DNA from 3 places in the Cupriavidus sp. UME77 genome. Region 3 is predicted to be linked to each of the others. Evidence: predicted binding sites of a transcription regulator. Region 3 holds the regulator's gene; each other region holds the start of a gene.

Evidence for each region. The regulator HrcA, encoded in region 3, represses chaperone genes, less so after heat shock. The targets are predictions, from matches to a motif close to TTAGCACTCNNNNNNNNNGAGTGCTAA.
Region 1: a site for HrcA is predicted at 755-781, ahead of rpoH (RNA polymerase sigma factor RpoH). Genes of this name have one in related genera too.
Region 2: a site for HrcA is predicted at 1,136-1,162, ahead of groES (co-chaperone GroES). Genes of this name have one in related genera too.

Annotation. Positions count from the first base shown of each region.
Region 1 covers NZ_LZZU01000017.1:81,965-84,165, reverse strand. Annotated here, with positions in the region: gene A9975_RS07390 (pirin family protein) at 1-500, opposite strand, end outside; gene rpoH (RNA polymerase sigma factor RpoH) at 898-1,794, shown strand; gene A9975_RS07380 (SCO family protein) at 1,883-2,201, opposite strand, start outside.
Region 2 covers NZ_LZZU01000082.1:6,796-8,996, reverse strand. Annotated here, with positions in the region: gene groL (chaperonin GroEL) at 1-711, opposite strand, end outside; gene groES (co-chaperone GroES) at 752-1,042, opposite strand; gene A9975_RS31360 (zinc-dependent alcohol dehydrogenase family protein) at 1,573-2,201, shown strand, end outside.
Region 3 covers NZ_LZZU01000072.1:30,305-32,505, forward strand. Annotated here, with positions in the region: gene A9975_RS28455 (NAD kinase) at 1-620, opposite strand, end outside; gene hrcA (heat-inducible transcriptional repressor HrcA) at 735-1,772, shown strand; gene hemH (ferrochelatase) at 1,885-2,201, shown strand, end outside.

The DNA.
Region 1 (2,201 bases), on a different contig from region 3:
GGCGCCTCGGCGCCAAACGCATCGCCCGCAATCACCGTCATGCGTACGCCAGGGCGCTCCAGCTTGGGCAGCGTCGCGGCCGGATGGTGATGAAAGGACGGCTCGACGTTCTCGTGCTCCTTGGGCAGCGCCACCCAGGTCTGGATACCATGCAGGCGCGGCCCGGCATCGCGGGCGGACTGGGGCGAGCGCTCAGAGTGCGCGATGCCGTTGCCAGCCGTCATCCAGTTCACGTCGCCCGGCCTGATGACCTGTTTGCTGCCCAGGCTGTCGTGGTGCAGGATCTCGCCCTCGAACAGGTAGGTGACCGTGGCCAGGCCGATGTGGGGATGCGGGCGCACATCGGCGCCTTCTCCGGGCGGCATGGCCACCGGGCCCATGTGGTCGAAGAAGATGAATGGGCCGACAGTCTGGGTTGCCGCGGCGGGCAGCAGACGGCTCACGGCAAAGTCGCCGAGGTCACGGGTGTGCGGCTTTAACAAGTGCTCTATAACAGACATGATGGTCCCCGGTTTGGTCGATGCTGGCGCTCAGCATCACTGAGACAAATGAAAAGAGTGTAGCTGCTAGAGAAACACAGCATCTCAACGGGCGACAGAACCGGCAGGGGCATCGGCCCTCTAATCATTGTCGGATCGTTCGCGTACCCGCGTGAGATAGTGGCCTCGTCACATCCTGCAAGATGCTGGACCAAAATACTATGTAGAAGAACCATTCGATTACCAGGAACTATCAACCCTATTGGCACTCCAACTTAGCAGTCCCCCGGCTTGAGTGCTAATATGTGTTGCAATGCAGTGCGAAACCCCGAAAAGGGCCGCACACGCGGGCAACCCACCCGCCGGATGCGAAAGGAGCTATCGAGTGAACGCAGTCCTATCTGCTGACCAAACCCAAATGACCAACCGTCTGCCTGCGGTGCCACAGGGCGCCGGGACGTTTGCGCTGACCTTTCCCGGAACGCTGGGAAATATCGACAGCTATATCCAGGCTGTCCACCGTATTCCCCTGCTTACCCCCGAGGAAGAGCAGCGGCTCGCGCGCGAGTTGCGCGAGCACGACTCCGTCGATGCGGCGCGCCGCATGGTGCTGTCGCACCTGCGCCTGGTGGTGTCCATCGCCCGCCAGTACCTCGGCTATGGCCTGCCCCACGCAGACCTGATTCAGGAAGGCAATATCGGCCTGATGAAGGCCGTGAAGCGCTTCGACCCGGATCAGGGCGTGCGGCTGGTGTCGTATGCGATGCACTGGATCAAGGCCGAGATCCACGAATACGTGCTGAAGAACTGGCGCATGGTCAAGGTGGCTACCACCAAGGCCCAGCGCAAGCTGTTCTTCAACCTGCGCAGCCACAAGCAGGGTGCCCATACCTTCACGCCGGAACAGATCGACGCGGTTGCGCGCGAGCTGAACGTCAAGCCGGAAGAAGTGATGGAGATGGAAACCCGCCTGTCGGGCGGCGACCTGGCGCTCGAAGGGCAGATCGACGATGGCGAAGAAGACTTCGCGCCCATCGCCTACCTGGCCGACAACCACAACGAGCCCACCCGCGTGATCGAGGCGCAGCGCCACGACCGCCTGCAAGTGCAAGGCCTGGAAGAAGCGCTGTCCAAGCTCGACGACCGTAGCCGCCGCATCATCGAGGCACGCTGGCTGCAGGTCAACGACGACGGCTCGGGCGGCTCGACGCTGCACGAACTGGCTGACGAATTCGGCGTCTCCGCCGAACGCATCCGCCAGATCGAAACCGCGGCGATGAAGAAGATGAAGGGTGCGCTGCAGGCCTTTGCCTAAGGCTTAAGCGCGCCAGAAGTAGAACAGGGCCGGTCTCGCGACCGGCCCTGTTTTATTTTGCCCGCCGGCTTCGCGCCGGCGGCTCGCCTCAGGACAGCAGTTGCTTGAGGTCATGCACGATCGGCTCCGGCCCCTGGCCGTGGCGGATAAACAAGCGCAGCTTGCCGCTCGGGTCGAACACATAGCTGCCCGCCGAGTGATCCATGGTGTAGTTGTTCGGGGACGTGCCCGGCACCTTGGCGTAGAACACCTTGAAGTCCTTCGCCACCTTCTGCAGCGCGGCATCGTCGGCCGGACGCATGCCCAGGAAGCGCGGATCGAAGGCCGGCACATACTGCGCCAGCAGCGCCTGCGTATCGCGCTCCGGATCCACCGTAACGAACAACACCTGCACCTTGTCGGCATCC
Region 2 (2,201 bases), on a different contig from region 3:
CAGCACCGGCAGCAGGTCACGGATGTTCGAGATCTTCTTGTCGAACAGCAGGACGAACGGGTTGTCCAGGGCGACAACTTGCTTTTCCGGGTTGTTGATGAAGTACGGCGACAGGTAGCCGCGGTCGAACTGCATGCCTTCCACGACTTCCAGCTCGTCGGCCAGCGACTTGCCGTCTTCCACGGTGATCACGCCTTCCTTGCCGACCTTGTCCATCGCTTCAGCGATCAGCTTGCCGATCACTTCGTCGCTGTTGGCGGAGATCGAGCCGACTTGCGCGATTTCCTTGCTGGTGGTGGTGGTCTTGGTCAGCTTCTTCAGCTCTTCAACCGCGTTCACCACAGCCTTGTCGATGCCGCGCTTCAGGTCCATCGGGTTCATGCCGGCGGCAACATACTTCATGCCTTCGCGCACGATCGACTGGGCCAGCACGGTTGCGGTGGTGGTACCGTCACCGGCGTTGTCGCTGGTCTTGGAAGCCACTTCCTTGACCATTTGCGCGCCCATGTTCTGCAGCTTGTCCTTCAGCTCGATTTCCTTGGCCACGGACACGCCGTCCTTGGTCACGGTCGGGCCGCCGAAGCTGCGCTCCAACACCACGTTACGACCCTTCGGGCCCAGGGTAACCTTGACTGCGTTGGCGAGAATGTTCACGCCTTCGACCATCTTGGCACGGGCGGCGTCGCCGAATACTACGTCTTTAGCTGCCATGTTCTGAATCTCCTAAATCTGTACGAATGGGGTGCGTGGATTACTTGTTCACCACAGCCATGATGTCTTCTTCGCGCATGACCAGCAGTTCCTGGCCATCCACCTTCACGGCCTGGCCGGCATACTTGCCGAACAGCACGCGGTCACCCACCTTGACGTCGAGGACGATCGAAGCGCCCTTGTCGTCCTTCTTGCCGGGGCCCACGGCGAGCACTTCACCTTGATCAGGCTTTTCGGCAGCGTTGTCGGGAATCACGATGCCGGAAGCGGTCTTGGTTTCATTGTCCAGACGCTTCACGATCACGCGGTCGTGCAAAGGACGCAGATTCATACGGACTCCTTGGTACAAAAAGTGATTTTAGATTCACAAAAAATGACCGCCAGCACTGACGGCCAGCAGAATTAGTACGCTGGGAGAGGTCTGTTAGCACTCATGCCCAACGAGTGCTAATTATAGGGACGGGGGGTAGCGTTTTCAAGTCAACGACTTGATACGTGTTTACCCTGGAATTGTGAAAATCGTTATGGGGCCTGGCCGCGCGGCGAGATCTTTATTTGCGTCCCACGGGGATTCGGACAGATTTCGCCGAAAGAAAAGTTGCTCATGGATCACCAACCCAATGCCTCGGGGCCGGATCGCCGCGTGCCCCCCGTGGTGTTGACTGCGGCACTTTCGCCTGCTGCCCGATCATCAACGTCACCCACGCCCAGGGCGACATGACAAGACGCCAGCCCATTCAAAACTGCATGGCAAGAGTACAGAAGCGTTGATTTACGAGCGCGCCGGCCTGGCCAAGAATGGTCACACCAACCCTTCGCCACCCCTTCGCTACTTCATCGCCAACTTATCCGGAGCGCGTCATGTCCCAAGCCACCATGCAGGCCCTCATCGTCGAATCCGCGGGCGCGCCGTTCACGGCCGTCCAGCTTCCCAGGCCAGTGGCCGGCCCCGGCCAGGTGCTGGTGCGCATCCTGGCCAGCGGCGTCAACCCGCTCGACACCAAGATCCGCGCCGGCCAGGCGGGGCACGCCCGCCACCCCTTGCCCGCCGTGCTGGGGCTGGACCTGGCCGGCGTGGTCGAAGCCGTGGGCGCGGGCGTGACGGCCTTCGCGCCCGGCGACGAGGTCTATGGCATGACCGGTGGCGTGGGCGGCCTGCAAGGATCGCTTGCGCAGTACGCGGCGGTCGATGCCGACCTGCTCGCGCGCAAGCCCGCCGCGCTGTCGATGCGCGAAGCCGCCGCATTGCCGCTGGTGTTCATCACCGCGTGGGAAGGCCTGGTCGACCGGGCGCGCGTGCAGCCTGGCCAGAAGGTGCTGGTGCATGGCGGCGCCGGAGGCGTGGGGCATATCGCGGTGCAGATCGCCCGCGCGCTCGGGGCGCAGGTGTATGCCACGGGCTCGGCCGCGCAGAAGGCGATCATCGAGGGCTATGGCGCCACCGCGATCGACCACGCCACGACATCCGCCGCGCAGTATGTCGACCAATA
Region 3 (2,201 bases):
ATCGGGCCGCCCGCCGACAGCGCATAGGCGGTCGAGCCGGTCGGCGTGGAGACGATCAGGCCATCGGAGCGCTGGTTGTACATGAAGTGGCCGTCCACCGACACCGCCAGCTCGACCATGCCTGAAATGCCGGAACGGTTGACCACGACGTCGTTGAAGGCCAGCGCGGAGAAGATCACGCCATCGTCGCGCACCACCTGGGACTCCAGCAACATGCGGGTCTCGGACTCGTAGCGGCCCGCCAGCATGTCGGGCAGCACCGAATGCACGTCCTGCAACGGGATGTCGGTCATGAAGCCAAGGCGCCCGTGGTTCACGCCGATCAGCGGCACCGGGTAGCCGGCCAGCTGGCGCGCCAGGCCCAGCAGGGTGCCGTCGCCGCCGAGCACCACCGCCACATCGGCATGCTTGCCGATCTCGTCTGGCGCCAGCGCCGGATAGTCGGTCAGCCCGGTGGCCAGGGCCGTGTCTCGCTCGAACACCACATCCTGGCCATTCCTGAGGATACAGGCGGCCAGCTCTTCCAGCGGGCCCTCGATGCCGGCTGTGGCGTACCTGCCGATCAGGGCGACGGTGCGAAATGGGGCGCGCGCGGCGCCGGGCTTGGGGAGCGAAGACATGCCGGGATTAGACCATACCGCCGTGACCATTGTCAGCAGGAGGGCGCTTGGCGCCGGGCCGGATCGCCGATGAGCCGCCCGAATGGTGAAAACTTGCGTAAAATCAGGAGCATCATGGATGAACGTGCGAAAACGCTTCTCAAAACCCTCATCGAGCGCTACATCGCCGAGGGGCAGCCCGTGGGCTCACGGACCTTGTCGAAGTACTCGGGTCTCGACCTGTCTCCGGCCACCATCCGCAATGTGATGTCCGACCTGGAGGAAATGGGGTTCATTGCCAGCCCGCATACCTCGGCCGGGCGTATCCCCACGCCGCGCGGCTACCGGCTGTTCGTGGACACCATGCTGACCGCCCAGCCGCTGGATGGCGCGCTCAACCTGGCCGAGCTGACCGGCAAGATCCGGGGCCAGCTGCACGGCCAGCAGCTCGGGCCGCAGCGGATGATCACGTCGGCGGCGCACACCTTGTCCAACCTGTCGCAGTTCGCCGGCGTGGTGATGACCCCCAGGCGCGCCCAGGCGTTCCGGCAGGTCGAATTCATGCGGCTTTCGGACAAGCGCATCCTGCTGATCATCGTCACCCCCGAGGGCGACGTGCAGAACCGCATCATCCAGACCGAGCTGCCGTATTCCCCGTCGCAACTGGTCGAAGCCGCCAATTTCATCAATTCGCACTTTGCCGGCATGAGCTTCGACAATGTGCGCGACCACCTGCGCGGCGAGCTGCAGGCGCTGCGCATGGATATGTCGCAGCTGATGCAGGCCGCAGTGGAGGCGGGAAGCAGTGCCATGGCCGAGGGGGAAGACGACCACGTCTTCATCTCGGGCGAGCGCAAGCTGCTGGAGGTGGAAGACCTGTCCTCCAGCATGGAAAAGCTGCGCCGCCTGTTCGACGTGTTCGAGCACAAGACCGGCCTGCTCAAGCTGCTCGATGTCTCCAGCCATGCCCAGGGCGTGCAGATCTTCATCGGCGGCGAGAGCAAGCTGGTGCCGCTCGAAGACATGGCGGTCATTACCGCGCCCTACGAAGTCGACGGCCAGATCGTCGGCACGCTCGGGGTGATCGGGCCGACCCGCATGGCCTACGAGCGGGTGATCCCGATCGTCGACATCACCGCGCGCTTGTTGTCCAGCGCACTCAGCCAGAACTAGTGTTGGCCCGGCCCGGTCTCACAAACTGCCTGTTCCCCTCATCCTGTAAGCTCGGCGAGACCTGGCGGCCGCGCGCCCTGTGCCCGCGCCGCCCCGCCACACCGGAAATTACATGACGTTCACCCCTGAACCGGCCTACCAGCATGGCCAGGCGCCGCGCACGGCCATCCTGCTGATCAACCTTGGCACCCCGGATGCGCCAACGCCGAAGGCGGTCGGCAGCTACCTCAAGCAGTTCCTGTCCGACCCGCGCGTCGTGGAGATCCCACGTGCGGCGTGGCTGCCGCTGCTGTACGGCATCATCGTGCCGCTGCGCTCGCGCGCCTCGGCGATGAAGTATGAGTCGATCTGGCTGCGGGAGGCGCATATGACGGGTTCCCCGCTGCTGGTGCACACCGAACGCCAGGCGCACGCCTTGCAACTGCTCCT